DNA from 2 places in the Ruegeria sp. CDSA021 genome. Region 2 is predicted to be linked to the other one. Evidence: riboswitches for the same ligand, from Rfam matches in the RefSeq annotation. Region 2 holds a riboswitch; the other holds the start of a gene.

What was found. Region 2 has a riboswitch for cobalamin ahead of AC2FLD_RS14605 (hypothetical protein). Riboswitches for the same ligand answer to the same signal wherever they lie in the genome.
Region 1: linked by a shared signal. The riboswitch ahead of AC2FLD_RS15660 (energy-coupling factor ABC transporter permease) and the one ahead of AC2FLD_RS14605 (hypothetical protein) in region 2 are both predicted to bind cobalamin.

The regions. Positions count from the first base shown of each region.
Region 1 covers NZ_JBXWQJ010000011.1:158,699-165,523, forward strand. Annotated here, with positions in the region: gene AC2FLD_RS15640 (PAS-domain containing protein) at 1-730, opposite strand, end outside; gene regB (sensor histidine kinase RegB) at 797-2,194, opposite strand; gene AC2FLD_RS15650 (SCO family protein) at 2,286-2,912, shown strand; gene AC2FLD_RS15655 (ActR/PrrA/RegA family redox response regulator transcription factor) at 2,994-3,548, shown strand; cobalamin riboswitch at 3,719-3,860, shown strand; gene AC2FLD_RS15660 (energy-coupling factor ABC transporter permease) at 3,913-4,593, shown strand; gene AC2FLD_RS15665 (HD domain-containing protein) at 4,750-5,343, opposite strand; gene AC2FLD_RS15670 (hypothetical protein) at 5,550-5,864, shown strand; gene ahcY (adenosylhomocysteinase) at 5,969-6,825, shown strand, end outside.
Region 2 covers NZ_JBXWQJ010000010.1:130,066-139,616, forward strand. Annotated here, with positions in the region: gene AC2FLD_RS14595 (DNA polymerase III subunit gamma/tau) at 1-638, opposite strand, end outside; gene AC2FLD_RS14600 (protein-tyrosine phosphatase family protein) at 811-1,311, shown strand; gene AC2FLD_RS14605 (hypothetical protein) at 1,314-1,721, opposite strand; cobalamin riboswitch at 1,813-2,034, opposite strand; gene AC2FLD_RS14610 (alpha/beta hydrolase family protein) at 2,166-3,023, shown strand; gene rsgA (ribosome small subunit-dependent GTPase A) at 3,060-4,088, opposite strand; RNA gene ffs (signal recognition particle sRNA small type) at 4,247-4,345, opposite strand; gene AC2FLD_RS14625 (bifunctional 2',3'-cyclic-nucleotide 2'-phosphodiesterase/3'-nucleotidase) at 4,385-6,253, opposite strand; gene nudC (NAD(+) diphosphatase) at 6,437-7,420, shown strand; gene AC2FLD_RS14635 (SRPBCC family protein) at 7,458-7,925, shown strand; gene AC2FLD_RS14640 (chloramphenicol phosphotransferase CPT family protein) at 7,975-8,517, shown strand; gene AC2FLD_RS14645 (prephenate dehydratase) at 8,522-9,355, opposite strand; gene AC2FLD_RS14650 (c-type cytochrome) at 9,476-9,551, shown strand, end outside.

The sequences.
Region 1 (6,825 bases), on a different contig from region 2:
TGCGCTGGGCAGTTTCTGCTTCGACAATGGCGTTGATGTCGACAGCGTAACACAAGTGACCAGCCTCGTTCTCTACCTGAGTCAGATCGAACCACAGCTTGGTGCTGCTGTCAGCGAGATCGATCGATACTCTGGTTTTTCCAATGGATCGTTCCTCAACGAGGGCCGGGAACAAAGGATCGGTCAGGTCAGTGTCCTGATCGCGTGCCCTGCGGGCAAGTGTGACATAGGCAGCATTACACCATTGCACCCGTTTGTTTCGGTCCAGCAACCACACCGGATACGGGGCTTGATCCATCGCCAGCCGGGTGGGATCTATCGACGCTTCTGATCCCACGGGTTTGGTCTTGGCCGCTTCACGCAGACGCACACGGACAATTCCATCAATCCACTCGCAAATCACATCACGCTCAACGGTGCAATCTATCGGTGAGACCACGATAAAGCCTTCATCGCGCACTTTGTCTGGAATTTCAGGAAAGGATGGGAAATCCCTTTGCAGCAATCGGCGCAGATCTGTCCAGTTTCCTACATGTTCGAAACCGGCCAGAGCAATGTCGGAATGACTGATCAACCGCTCTCCGTCGAACAGGAACACCGCGTCGAACAAAGAGGTGTTGGAAAAAAGGCCAAAGGTCTGGTCCCGCAGCGTACGGCGCGGCAAGAGCCATTGAACCGCAAAGCAACCTGATACAACGCTGATCGCGGCCAGAATGATCCAATCGGCCATCAAATTCCCCAAAGCAGACCCAAGCCCGATTGGACTATGGGTAAGATTGGTTAATGGTCTCTTAACTCACACCTGAATGCGCTTGTTTGAACCCGATGGAACTGGGGTATCGCCCTTTTGTGCATCAATCAGGTTGCGCGGCCACGACACTTTGACGATGGCGCCTTTGCGGTCCGGGTCGTCGGTCAGGTGTTGATAGGGGTCCGAGCCATTGGCGAATTCCAATTCGGCTCCGCTGCGCTCCAGCAAGGTTTTGGCGATGAACAGGCCAAGGCCCATACCTTCGTATTCAGGGCGGGTTTTCTGATCCGTTTCCGCTCGCCTGCGCCGCATAAAGGGATCACCGATGCGTCCGATCATATGCGACGGATATCCACGTCCGTCGTCCATGATGCTGACGGTGATCCTGTTGTCGGTCCATTCGGCCTCGACCCAGACATTGGCCCGCGCAAAATCCACAGCGTTCTGGATCAGATTGCGCAACCCGTGAATGATTTCGGGTTTTCGCAGGATCGAAGGCTGCTGCACATCCCCGTCCTGCACCGGACCTTCCGAGAAATGAACCTCTTTGCCACGTCCCACATGTGGTTCGGCGGCTTCGTTCACCACGGTCGACAGTGGCGCCTGCCGCAAGTGCAGGTCATCTTTACCGGCCCGTCCCATATCACGCAGAATATCGCGGCAGCGGTCGGCCTGCTCTCGGATCAGCGCGGCATCTTCTATCAGATCCGGGCGATCATCCAGTTCCTCGATCAATTCCGCGCTGGTCAGTTTTATGGTTGCCAAGGGAGTGCCCAACTCATGCGCGGCGGCGGCAACAACGCCGCCCAGGTCGGTAAGCTTCTGTTCGCGCGCCAACGCCATATGCGTTGCAGCCAATGCTTCGGACATGGACTGAACTTCAGAGCTGACGCGGTGGGAGTAGGCTCCGATAAAAACGATAGCGATGACGATTGCGGCCCAATTGCCGAACAGCAGAATATCCGGAATATCCAGAACCAGCCCCAGATTGGTGCGCAGTGGCAGGTGAAACTCGGCCAGCAGCGTGGTCAGAACAATCGCCACAGCCCCAACGATCAGGGTCGACCGGGTGCTCATGACATTGGCAGAAATTGTAACCGGCCCCAACAGAAGCAGCGCAAACGGATTGTTCAAGCCCCCCGTCAGATACAGCAGTATCGACAGCTGCAGCAGATCAAACAGGATCATCAAGAAATTTTCAAACTCGGTCAGGCGCTTGTTCTGCGGGAACAACAAAATGGCCGTAAAATTGCTCATGACCGAAATGCCGATGGCCAGATAGCACAGGCCCAGATGCAGCTGCACGTCATAATATTGCTGGGCAACGGTGATGGCAGTGAACTGGCCGATGATGGCCACCCATCGCAACAGGATCAGGGTGCGCAGGCGAATCCAGCTGCTCCGTTCCTGGCCGCGCCAAAAAGTCTGATTGGATTCTGCCATCGGTTCTTTATGTCCTGTTGCAAAGGCTGATCATCTTGATAGGTGTCCCAGCCGAAGCGATCAACAACCCCCTTGCGACCGGAAAACTGAAATGACCCGTCTATACGCAATTCTTGCAGCTGTTGTACTGGTAATTGGCCTTGGGGCCATGTGGCTTCTGACGCGTGGTGGTGGCACTGGCGATCAGTTCGCGCAGTGCCGGTCCAGCCAGATCGCCGGAGGAACCGCAGCAATCGGCGGACCCTTTGAGCTGGTCAACGGCAAGGGTGAGACGGTCACTGACGCAGACGTGATCACTGAACCGACGCTGGTTTATTTCGGTTATACGTTCTGCCCCGATGTCTGCCCTTTCGACATGTCGCGCAACGCCGAGGCCGTCGATATTCTGGCTGAACGCGGGCAATCGGTGACGCCGCTGTTCATCTCAATTGATCCGGATCGCGACACGCCCGAAGTGATGGCCGACTATGCATTCAACCTCGGCGGCAAAACCATCGCGCTGACCGGCTCGCCCGAGCAAGTGAAAGCAGCTAGCAAAGCCTACAAAACCTATTACAAGGCCCATGACAAAAGCGACGAGTTTTATTTGGTCGATCATTCCACCTTCACCTATCTGGTCACGCCCGAGCACGGTTTTCTTGAGTTTTTCAAGCGCGATGACACGGCCGAGCAGATGGCGGACAAGGTTGGGTGCTTTCTGGATCAGGCCGCATCGTGACAAGGTTGTTTGACCTTTGTTCCTGCGCTGCTATTACTCATACCCAAGCCAAAGGCATGAAATAACGGAAAGACCTAACATATGGCAGACAGTTCTCAGCTTGATATCGGCCCTGACAAGTCCCTGCTTTTGGTAGATGATGACGAGCCGTTTCTGAGACGTCTGGCCAAGGCCATGGAAAAGCGCGGATTCGAAGTTGAAACCGCCGGTTCCGTTGCCGCAGGCCGCGCCATTTCTACCGCCCGCCCGCCCGCTTACGCGGTTGTGGATTTGCGGCTGGAAGACGGCAACGGGTTGGATGTTGTCGAAGTGCTGCGGGAAAAGCGCCCCGACAGCCGGGTTGTTGTTCTGACCGGATATGGCGCGATTGCCACTGCCGTAGCGGCCGTCAAGATCGGTGCAACCGATTACCTGTCCAAACCCGCCGATGCCACCGACATCACCAATGCGCTGCTGGCCAAGGGCGACGAACTGCCGCCACCGCCGGAAAACCCCATGAGCGCGGATCGCGTGCGCTGGGAGCATATTCAGCGGGTCTACGAACTGTGCGACCGGAACGTGTCGGAGACCGCACGCCGGCTGAACATGCATCGCAGGACGTTGCAGCGTATTTTGGCGAAGCGTAGCCCGCGGTGACGAGTGGCGAATTGGTTTCAATCTGAACCAAGATTCTGCTCTGAGGACACGGATTAAGTCTGCTTTGCGGGGCAAAGCGGATTTTCATATTCACCAACCTAATTTCCGCTTCATCTGCCGCTGGCAAATGCCTAAGCGCCGCAATCAAGCCTTGCTCCGAACCTTAGCTTGTGTAGTGTAGCGACGATGGTGACCTTCGAGAGGAGGTCTTAATTGGGAACCAGGTAAAAGCCCGGACTGCCCCCGCAACTGTAAGTAGTCATAGTTTTCAAGGCTACGAGTCAGGATACCAACCATCTTTACGCAACCGCCGGAATTTTCTGGCCCTTTTTCTGCGTCGGGTGGACGCGAAAGGAACTCTACTATGCATATCGAACCTGGCGTCGTTGACGGCGCGAAAATGGCCCTCGCCTATGGGACGGCTGCTGCCGCTGCGGGCTATTCCTTGAAAGTGATCAATGATGATCTCCAAACCCACTCCGTCGTCTCATTTGGCGTTCGGTCTGTCATTGCCGCTTTTGGGGTGTTCATCTTCTTTGAAATCTTGCCACACTTCGCTGTTGGAATCTCCGAAGTGCACATAATCCTTGGTACGACACTGTTTTTGCTACTTGGTTCCGGGCCTGCGGCCCTCGGTCTTGCGGGTGGTTTGGCGATCCAGGGTTTCCTTTTCGCCCCAACTGATTTGCCAATGTATTTTGTGAACATCTCCACTCTGCTGTTCCCGCTCTTTGCAGTGGACGCGCTGGCAAAGAAAGTTATTCCATCGACGACTGCATATGTCGATCTGCGGTACTTGGACGTACTAAAGATGTCAGCGGTCTATCAGGGTGGTGTTGTGGCTTGGGTGGCTTTCTGGGCGATTTACGGTCAAGGCTTCGGCAGCGAGAACCTTACAGCTGTAACCAGCTTTGGGGTGGCGTATCTGCTAGTCATTCTGATCGAACCGTTGGCCGATCTGGCAGCTCTGGCAGGCGCGAAAAGCTTGCGTGATCTGACCGACAAAGGCGTGTTCGCCAACCGTTTGCATAACGCAGCCACTTAGGCGTGAAATTGACGATCTGTGGTGCTCTTCGTGCCACAGATCACCCTAGACGGTATTGATGGAATCCCCTTGCAACATCGTCAACACAGTCAATCGTTACCCCGCATCATCTCGGTAGCTTTGGGTGCAACCCGGACATTGGTTGAAATTGGTTTTCTATAGAAAAGCTATTAACGCCGCATGTCGTTCCATATACGCCTCTCGCACCTTGACCGGCGGGCGCAGCGTAATCCTCAACCCCTCCATCACCGCCTTATCCGGGCGACCGAAGAACTTGGTCGCTTCTGGCTCAGAGAATCCCGCGATTTGGGTGGCCTCCATCCAGGCGCTGATCTTGTCGGCTTTCTTGATCTGTCGTTTGATCGTCTTCGGCACTTCAGCAGGCAACCCGAATCGGATATGGATCGCCGCCGCCAACCGGTCATCCAGTGCGCCATAGTCCGGGCCTACAGCGGATTTGACGGGTGAGATCATATCGCCGATCACATATTCCGGTGCGTCATGTAACAAGGCTGCCAATCGCCATTTAGCGGGGGCTTTGGAGGCAATGCGGCCAAAAATCTCTTCGACCAGCAGAGAATGTTCGGCTACGGAATAGGCGAATTCACCGTTTGTCTGCCCGTTCCAGCGGGCCACAAAGGCCAGCCCATGCGCGATATCTTCGATCTCGATATCGACCGGGGTTGGGTCCAACAGGTCCAGCCTGCGGCCTGACAGCATCCTCTGCCATGCTCGGGGTTGTGTTGCCATTTTGCCATGCCTTGTGAAGTCGAACACATTAAAATCGTAATTTTATGGTATGATCTACCTGTCAGGATCACTTGCTGCCAACGTTTTCTTGAGCATTCGTGCTTTGAAACAACATCATCCGATCCCGACATAAAAACCGAGGGGGGCACATGCTTCTCCCGGTGTGCTCCTCTCACAAGCGAAACGCGAAATGAAAGGAGTTTGTCATGTTCAAGCGTTTGTTCGCCCTTGCATTGACCTTTGGTATGGCTGCCACAGCCCCGCCCGCCTTTGCCAAGAATTGCGCAGAGCGCGACGATATTATCGCCAAATTGCAGGAAAATTACGCCGAGGAATTGGCCTTTGGCGGCCTGCAAAAAACGCGTGGCGCGCATTCGGTGATGGAGGTCTGGACCTCAAAAGAAACCGGAAGTTATACCGTACTGGTCACCAATGCGAACGGCATTAGTTGTATTGTTGCCGTCGGCACAGATTTTTTCGAAGCGATACCAAAAGTAAAAATTGAAGGCACCCCAAGCTGACAGCGGCCCATAACCTTCGATCCGAAGCCATCGACATTGCCACCTGCCCCAAGGAATGCTAGGGGCAGCCGGGACTGAGTTTAACCGGAAAAATGGAGCGCCTGATGGCCGGGGACTATATCGTTAAGGACATTTCACTGGCCGGGTTCGGTCGCAAGGAATTGGATATTGCTGAAACCGAAATGCCGGGCCTGATGTCCCTGCGTGCGGAATACGGCGAAAGCAAGCCTTTGTCAGGTGCGCGCATCGTTGGATCGCTGCACATGACAATCCAGACTGCTGTTCTGATCGAGACGCTGGTTGCGCTGGGCGCGGATGTGCGCTGGGCATCGTGCAACATCTTCTCGACCCAGGACCACGCGGCGGCAGCAATTGCCGAGGCTGGCATTCCTGTCTTCGCCATTAAAGGTCAGACGCTGGAAGAGCATTGGGATTATCTGGACAAATCCTTCCTGTTCGCAGACGGCCCGAACATGATCCTGGACGATGGCGGCGACGCGACGCTGTACATCCTGCTGGGTGCCCGCGCGGAAGCGGGCGAAGACATTATCCCTGTTCCGGGTTCGGAAGAGGAAGAAGTGATCAAGAAGCAGATCGCCAAACGCATGGAAGCATCGCCGGGCTGGTTCACCAAGATGCGTGACCAGATTCAGGGCGTCTCTGAGGAAACAACTACTGGCGTAAACCGCCTGTATCAGCTGGTTAAGGACGGCCAACTGCCCTTCCCGGCGATCAACGTGAACGACAGCGTCACCAAGTCGAAATTCGACAACAAATACGGCTGTAAGGAATCGCTGGTCGATGGCATCCGCCGCGCCACCGACACCATGATGGCCGGTAAGGTTGCCGTGGTTTGCGGTTACGGCGATGTGGGCAAAGGTTCGGCCGCTTCGCTGCGCGGCGCGGGTGCCCGTGTGAAAGTCACCGAAGTTGACCCGATCTGCGCGCTGCAAGCCGCGAT
Region 2 (9,551 bases):
GCATCTTCGGCGATCTGAGCGTTTTCGGCAGCCGCGATCTTTTGCAGAAGGCCGATCATGTCCTCTGGTTCAATCCGGCGCAAATCAAAGCGCTGACAGCGGGACAGAACCGTGACAGGCACTTTGCGGATTTCGGTGGTTGCGAAGATGAATTTCACATGCTCAGGCGGTTCCTCAAGCGTCTTGAGCAGCGCGTTGAAGGCGCTGGTCGAGAGCATGTGAACCTCGTCGATAATGTAGATCTTGTAACGTGCGCTGGCGGCGCGATAGCGGACACTGTCGATGATCTCGCGGATGTCGTTCACACCGGTTCGGCTGGCGGCGTCCATCTCCATCACATCGACATGGCGGCCTTCCATGATCGCCACGCAATGTTCGCATTGGCCGCAAGGTTCGGTCGTTGGGCTGCCAGCGCCGTCGGGACCGATGCAGTTCATGCCCTTGGCGATGATCCGCGCGGTGGTGGTTTTACCGGTGCCGCGAATGCCGGTCATGATGAAAGCCTGCGCAATCCGGTCCGCTTCGAATGCGTTTTTCAGGGTGCGCACCATGGCATCCTGGCCCACCAGATCGGCAAAGGTTTCCGGGCGATATTTGCGGGCGAGAACCTGATAGGCGGGGCTGGGAGTGTCGGTCATGTTTTCTCGGTCGGATTCGGGGCTTCGGCACAGCGTAGTGGCCGCTGTCGTTTACGTCCACAGCATGGCGCGATGATTTTTGATTTAGAAACCGGCCGGTTTCGCACTAAGCTGTTCCAACAGATTTAAAGACTCATATTTGTAACGAGTTCTGGGTGGAGGACACAGGTTCATGTCGCAGCTGGTTATCTATGCTTTGCAAGTCGCAGGGGGAACGCTTGCCCTGACGTCGATGCCCGGACGCGGTGGTGATTACGGGGGTGATCTTGAAACGATTGCGGCATGGAAGCCGGGGCTTGTTGTTTCAATGACAACGGATGTCGAGCTGCTTCAGCATGGGGCGCAGGATTTCGGCAGCGATATCCAAAGCCGCGCGAGCCGGTGGGTGCATCTGCCGATCGAAGACTTTGGTGCACCTACTGCAGCAGTTGAAGAGGCATGGCCCGGCGTCAGCGCCGCCGCCCGGCACGCCCTGGCTGGAGGAGGCCGGGTGCTGGTGCATTGTCGGGGCGGCTGCGGCAGGTCGGGGATGGTTGTCCTGAGGCTGATGGTCGAATGCGGCGAGCGGGCAGACAAGGCCCTTGAGCGTTTGCGGGTGTTGCGTCCCTGTGCAGTGGAAACAGATGCCCAACTGGCCTGGGCGGCACGGGAATTTCAGACTCAGGTCGTGTAGTCTTAGGCCGAAAGATGTTCAGGCGCGTGCACGGGTTTGCGGGGCCGCAGCGTTACAACCTCGATCATCGCGCAGGGTGGGTCTGCAATGAGGCCGGATGGCAAGGTGGTGAACGTATTCCCAAAGATCAGATCGGCGTACGCGTTCAGGTCCTCGGGCTGAACTTCAGACTGTGTGCCGCAAAAGATGCGAATTCTGTCTGATTGAGCTCGAACGGTTGCGTGGCACCCTTCCGCGCAATGCGCCAATTCACTGCCGCCATCAAACTCGAATTCGTCGCCTGTGGCCGCTGTGGCCTGAGTCATAGCCTCGGAAACCGAGCGCGCAAGTCGCGCCAAGGCAGGGCAGGTTTTGCCTGTCCGCTGACATACTGTTGCGCTGTATTCATGTGTCTTTGTCTTCCAGATCATCCTGCGCCCTCCGCGCGTGTTGGACAGGAAGATCGGGTCAGGTGGGACGGCAAAGTGCAGTCAGGACCTGCCCGGACACCCCGCCCGAGTTTCGGTTTCAATTCCGATGGCAGGTCTCCTGACTTGCGGGTCTTGGCTTTGCCGACCTTCCCAGCCCCAGGGGCCAGTGGTGTTTTGGCATTGCTCACCGCTTACAGTTGCGGGGGCAGTCGCGGATTTGGTTTGCGCCCGAATGACCAGGCTGAACCGCACCGTGTTCCCTTTTCATCCCGACCCCTTGTGGGGGACAGGAACCATCACACAACCGCTAGCGTCTGACCCGGTGCCGAGTCAAGCTGATCTTTTCGCCCGACGTTTGGTCATGCTGGATGGGTGGAAAGTTCCCGCGTAGAGTTTTCACCATTGAAGGTAAGCAAGTCAATTTTCAGCGCAAGGTCAGGGATCATGTTGGACACAGAGCAGGCGGTTTTGACCGAAGATTTCCTCTTTCCGTCCGGGTCGACGACCTTATCAGCGCGGCTGTACCGACCGATCACAGAACCCGAGACCGTGGTTGTTCTGAACAGCGCAACAGGTGTGCCGCGCGACTATTATCGCCACTTCGCACGTTGGCTGGCTGCAGAGCGAGGCATGGCGTGCCTGACTTATGACTATCGGGATTTCGGGCATTCTCTGACCGGCCGTATGAAGGATGCGCGTGCGACAATGGCGGATTGGGCTTTGATCGACATGCCAGCGGCGCGGACGGAAATGCGCATGCGCTATCCTGATGCGCAGCAGTGGACAATTGGTCATTCGGTAGGTGCGATGCTGGGGCCGGTTCAGCCGGATATTGATCTGATCGATCGAATGATTTCCGTGTGTTCGGGGCTTGTGACCCTGAGCGATCACCCGTGGCCTTATCGAGGATTGGCCGGTGTGTTCTGGTATGGGCACGCGCCATTGCTGGTAAAAGCGCTGGGCTATCTGCCGGGAAAGGCAATCGGGTTTGGCGCGGACTTGCCGGCCTCGGTCTACTGGCAATGGCGCAAATGGTGCACGGCACCTTTGAGTTATGTGCCTGAAATCGGACAATACCTTCCGGAGACGCGTTGGGACGGCTCTCGTACACCCGTGGACTTGTTCACTTTCGAAGACGACCAGATGGTCCCGCCAGAAGCGGTCTGGCGGCTTGCCGACCTTTATGGCACCGAGGCTAAGCGGCACCTGCTTAGGTCTGATGATTTCGGATTGCCGGAGATTGGCCATATCGGAGCATTTGCCCGGCGCAATGCGGCAGTATGGCCGCGCCTGATCGCTTGACCAGGCGCGGCACACGAATTGACGTACACCTTCCAGCTATCGCCCTTTGCGCAGTTTTTGTTCCTGCATGACACCCCGCACCATCTTACCAAACGCTTTGTCCCGCGCCCGGGATTGGGCGACAGTTTCCGAGTTGCGCTGATCTTCGCGCCGAAGTTTTCGCCAACGATCCAAGCGGGCAGGATCAAGCACGCCTTGGTTGATTGCCTGCTGTACCGCGCAGCCTGGCTCGGAGTCGTGCTGACAATCTGAAAAGCGGCAGTTCAGGCCAAGTTCGGTGAGGTCTGAAAAAACTTCGTCGATACCGTCCTGAGCGTCCAGCAAGCGCAAAGCGCGCATTCCAGGCGTGTCGATCAGCCAGCCGCCGTTGCGCATCCGATGTAATGCGCGTGCCGTAGTTGTGTGCCGACCGCGAGCGTCGTCCTCTCGAATACCTGACGTGGCAAGATCTTGATCGGTCAAGGCGTTGGACAGTGTCGTCTTGCCAACACCTGACGACCCAACCAGCGCGCCCGTCTGGCCTTTAGGACACCAGGACAGAACCGTTTCAATTTCCGCTGGGTCCAGTGCGTTGATTGCCAGAACTGTCAGATACGGGTCCAGGGCCTGCACCTGTCCTGAGAAACGCTTGGGGTCATTAGATTTGTCAGCCTTTGTCAGGACAATGACTGGGTAACATCCTGCTTGATGCGCAAGCGCCAGATAACGCTCTAGCCGGGGCGGGTTGAAATCTGCGTTGCACGAACTGACGATGAACAGCACATCGACATTGGCTGCGATCAGTTGCGTCGCAGCACCTGTACCTGCAGCTCGTCGTTGCAGTAGGCTGCGCCGGTCGAGCAGATGGTGAACGCGTTTGTCGTTGTCAGTGAGAACCCAGTCTCCGACGGCATAGCTACCGGTCGATTGATCAGGGGTCAGCAGTTGAAATTCGCCCTCTGGGTTCAGCCCGATCAGGCGGTCCCGATGAACAGAAGCGATGCGAAAAGGCGTGCACGAAGGATGAGCCGCGTGTTGCGCGGCAAAATGAGAGGACCATCCCAGGTCCGAAAGAGAAGAATGCATTGGTCTGCCTGTTGTCAGAAACAGCAATCCCAACGGATGGCGATCGCGCATCCCCGGGTCATGTGTTCAGGCAGTCGGCTGGTATTGTGAGATCAGAACCGTGCTGCCCGAAGGGTTTTTGTTACAATCATAAAGCCCTCCTGCGGCTAACGTTCATGAAGTGAGAGGTTGGACATCGACCCAAGCGGGGCTCGTTGTGGCTGCTTCCTTCCGGACCTGACCAGGTTGGCGAGGCGCTCGCCCGCGCCAACCTCTCGACTCTGGATATAGGGAAGGCAGAGGAAAAAGACAACCCGTCAGAACGTCAGATGGATACGCTCGAATCCTGTGTTATCTGGGCTGAGCACCTTGGGATCGAACTTGAGCAATTCATCAATGTGTTTAAGGGCACCCGGACCTGTTCGAAGTACGGTTTTTGTGCCCGCTTGGGCTGCCAATGTAAACGGATAGGGGTGCCGTGTTATTGGATCGGGAGGAAGGCGATCAGACAGATAATCCCGCACCAGGTCCTTGATATCGAGAGGCGGCAGATTGATATGCTGGGCTGCGGATGCCGCAGGAAAATGCCCCCCTCCGCTGGTGCGATAATTGTTGCAAGCCAGTACAAACCTTTGTGTGGGAGGAACGGATTGGCCACCAATTTGCAGATCACGAACCCGCCTGTTGTCTGGGTCGATCACCCGTCCTTCGACGTCGAAACGTGCAGGTTGCGACAGATCGATTTGATAGGACAGTCCAAAGATGACGTCGAAATTATATCCGGCCCGCTCGGGGTTGATCAGATCCGTTTCGAAATCGGGCGCAAGCTGGTTGAACACGCTTGCCGACATTTCAAGCCAATCCAGCAATTCTGCACCATTGATCTGGATCGCCCGCAACTCATTGCTATACGGATACAGGTCGGCAACATGGCGAAGGCATATTTGCCCCGCCGGTACATTTGTATAATGTCGGGGGCCAGCGCGTCCGCCGCTTTTGGCCGGTGCAACGGCTGACAGAAGCGGTAACTCTTCCAACGCGGAACCGTGCAAGAAAGGGCGCACTGCAGAGGCCTGAGCAGCGGCAGCCAGAGCCAGCCCGCGATCTGGCAGGCAGAAGCTGAAATAGCTATGCATGGCGTCTGACACTTGCGCGACAGGTTTGGCTACTGCGTCACGGGTCTGACGATGGGCATCGGCGAGCAGGCGCACCATGTCCTGATCTTCGTCAACTGCCGCGCCGGCCACAAGAAACGGGCGCAGTTCTGCGCGACACTCTGCAATGCTGAACCCGGCATCCGGCCGCGGAGCGACAACTAGGTCTATTACGCCAAGGTAAGAACCGGCAGAACCGGCCATGACAACCGGTGTCCCGTGCACCAACCCTTTTGTTTGATTGAGATACGAGGTGTTGGCATTGGCGCGACTTGGAAGGGTCAGATGCGTGTGCCCGGCAACAATGGCGTCGATTCCGTCGATGGCGGCCAAAGGGATGACGGCATTCTCCATACCTTCTGCAGCCTCTGATTGGCCCAGCCCCGAATGGGCAAGCATCACGATCAGATCACACCCTTTGGCGCGCAAAAGCTCTGTCAGCTCGCGGGCGGTGGTTAGGATGTCTTCGGCTATGACCGTTCCGTTCAGGTGATGCTCTTCCCAGCACGTTGTCTGCGGCGGAAGAACGGAAATCAGGCCGATACGAAGGGGTATGTTTAGGTCACCCACAGGTACGGTGCGGTCCAGTATCGTATACCTCTGCCACGTTTGCTGACCGTCCAAACGATGCAGGTTGCTGCACAGAACCGGGCACGGGGCTTGCGAGAGGATATTGTCCAATGTTGGTAACCCGAACCCAAAATCATGGTTGCCAAGACCCACGGCGTCATAATCCAGCTTTGTGAAGGCTTGCATCAAGGGATGCGGCGTGTCGTTCCGGGCTGCCCACTCGCCCAGTGGAGTTCCCTGTATCGCGTCCCCATTGTCCACCAACAGAACCAACGCATCACTGGCTTCCTGGCGAGCGGCACGGATCAGGCTGGCGGTACGCGTCAGTCCAAGCGTCGGGTCCGGTGTGTCTGTGTAATAGTCAAAACCTGTCAGATGCATATGCAGGTCGGTCGTGGCCAGAATGCGTACGCGTCCGCAGTCCTTTGCGGGGCGTATCTGAGTCGATGGGTTTTGCTTCACTTTAAAAAGTCTGCTTTTGACTAAGGTAATTGATCAAATGGTACAGGGCGTAACTTAAATGATTTTTCCGAGGCTACCATGCGGCTTTTCGGCGGCAGTCTCACGTGTTGCAAGAGCCGGAATTGCGATTGCAACACGGGCACAGACATGGCAGCCCTGTGCGCAGGACCAGAAGGACATCCAATGAAAAACGCAGAGCAGGTGACGTTTGGCGGCTCGGGCCTGGATCGGGCCGCCCATTTGCGCGGGAATGCCGAATCACTTGCCGAAGCGATGCGCAACCCGACCGCACAGTGCATGATGGTGTGGCGGGGGAAAATCCTGGTTGCAGGCGACGGGCTGGATCAGCTTGCTGTACTGCCGATGACGCATCCGCTGGTCAGCGGCGGGCCCGGTGGGATAGCTGAGGTCCCGGTCTTTTTGGGTATGACCGCCGAAGATGCGCCTTTTTTTGCGGTGGATATCTCGGCCTGGACAGCAGAAGGTCTGGACCTGACCGGACTGGGCGAGTTCGTAGACAAGTCTGAACAGCAGCACCCGGATTTGCCGGACGGGTATGTGTTCGCCGAATTGCGCCGGATCATGACGCGATTGTCGGCGCGGGATGCCGAACTGGCCGCGACGGCCAAAGCCGTTATCGGCTGGCACGAAACGCATCGATTTTGTGCCCGCTGCGGTGCTGCCAGTGAGATATCGCAAGGCGGTTGGCAACGCAGTTGTCCGTCATGCGGCGGGCAACATTTCCCGCGCACCGACCCGGTTGTGATCATGCTGATCACGCATGGGGACAGTGTGCTGATGGGGCGGTCTCCGGGTTGGCCCGAGGGTATGTTTTCGTTGTTGGCGGGCTTTGTCGAGCCCGGAGAAACCCTTGAAGCCGCCGTGCGCCGCGAGGTGATGGAAGAGGCGGGCGTGCCCGTCGGGGACGTTTCCTATCTGTCCAGTCAGCCCTGGCCATTCCCGGCTTCGTTGATGTTTGGCTGCGCGGGAGAGGCGTTGTCGCGTGACATCGTGATTGATCCCGTCGAGATTGAAGAGGCCATGTGGGTAAGTAAATCCGAGATGATGCAGGCATTTGCCGGGGACCATCCAAACCTGCTGCCCGCCCGAAAAGGTGCAATCGCCCATTTTCTTCTTGAGAACTGGCTTGCGGATACGTTGGACTAACGAAATATAGGAGCGGCCATAATCTTCAAAGGGTATCATGCAGTTTTTAGCGCGAGAGGATATCGAAGCCCCAATTAACGCGGTGTTCGATATGGTGTCGGATTTCGAGCGGTTCGAACGTATGGTAATGCGTCGGGGAATCGACGTAAGGCGCTCGGATTCGGAGGCGATCTTTGCTGCGGGAACTGAATGGCAGACAGAGTTCAAGCTGCGCGGCAAATTGCGCGAGATGTCAGTGGTGATGACAGATTACGACCGGCCTTCGCAAATGCGTTTTGAAGCCAGCAGCAAGGGCATGACCGGTCTGACGAGTGTGGATTTTCTAGCCCTGTCGCCACGTAGAACGCGCCTGAGCCTTGAGATGTCGCTGGCCGCCAAGACTTTGCCTGCGCGCCTGTTGCTGCAATCGGTGAAGTTGGGCCAGTCCCGGTTTCGCAATCAGCTGCAATCCCGGCTGAGTGAATTTGCGCGTGAGTTGGAACAGCGTCATCTGCATGGGGCATAGAGAATACTGTTACTCTGTTTCTTGTGTTGATTAAGCGGAAGAGGCCCGGATGTCGCACATCATCTTTCTGCACGGCGCATCGAGCAGCGGAAAATCGACCATAGCGCGGGCCTTGCAGCAGAGGATCGAACTGCCGTTCTGGCACATTTCCATTGATCATCTGCGCGAGTCCGGGGTTTTGCCGCTGACTCGATACCGCAACAAAGAGTTTGATTGGCGCGCTGACAGATCTGCGGTTTTTGACGGATTTCATCAGTCGCTGGCGGGATATGCTGCAGCGGGCAACAATCTGATCGTGGAACACATTTTGGACACCCCGGGTTGGGTCGAAGATCTGCACAGGCTGCTTCGACCTTTCGACGTGCTTTTTGTTGCAGTTCGCTGTCCGGTCGCGGAGTTAAACGCACGTGAGCGTTTGCGCGGTGATCGTCCAATTGGAAGCGCAGCGCAGGATCACTCTGAAATCCATGCCGGAAGGGTCTACGATATGGAAATAAACTCAACTGTAGGTGTCGAGTTTAATGTACAAACGATCCTTCAGGTGTGGCGCAGCAACCTGCGCCAGTCTGAATTTGCCCGATCGAAGGAATAGAACCCTAGCCGCGCGGTTGCGCTGCCGGGTAGACGCCCAGGATTTCAACATTGGTTGTGAAATGCTCTAACTCATCCATGGCCAGTTGAACATTTCGGTCGTCAGGGTGCCCGACTATGTCTGCGTAGAACTGTGTCGCGGTGAAGGATCCGTCGACCATATAGCTTTCCAGCTTGGTCATGTTGATCCCGTTGGTGGCAAAGCCGCCCATCGCCTTATACAGCGCCGCAGGGATATTGCGGACCTGAAACACAAAGCTGGTGATCATGCCGTGTTCGCCGCGACGTGACAGATCGGACTGGCGAGACATCACAAGGAAACGGGTCGTGTTGTCGTCACTGTCCTCGATATGGCGGGCCAGAACATTCAGATTGTAAATCTCACCCGCCAGTTCGCTGGCCAACGCAGCAGAGTGGGGGTCGCCTACCTCGGCCACCTCGCGCGCGGCGCGCGCGTTATCCGGGCTGACGCGTCCGCGTATGCCATGCTGTTTCAGAAAACCGGCGCATTGCGGCAGCAGCACCAGATGGGAATGGGCCTCGGTGACGTCTTCCAGTTTTGCGCCTGGGACAGCCAACAGGTTGATATGCACCCGCACGAATGCCTCGTCGATGACATGCAACCCGCTATGGGGCAACAGACGATGAATATCGGCAACCCGGCCGTAGGTTGTGTTTTCGACTGGAAGCATCGCCAGATCCGCGGCACCGGAACGAACCGATTCGATCACATCTTCGAATGTGCGGCAGGGCAGGGCTTCCATATCGGGCCGAGCGTTGCGGCAGGCTTCGTGACTGTAGGCGCCGGGTTCGCCCTGAAAAGCAATGCGATTGGTCATTTGGTCGATTCCATGCAACAAGTTCGCGATTTTGTCGTTTCGTCGCGGTGTCTATACCTTGCCTCTCGCAAGGGGAAGCCTTAGACAGCAGCCCAGACAGCTGAAATGGACACGCGATCAATGTTCGACACGATGACAGTTACCAAGGCCGCCGCAGGCCTGTTCGGCACTTTCCTGGTGCTGCTTCTGGCCAAAT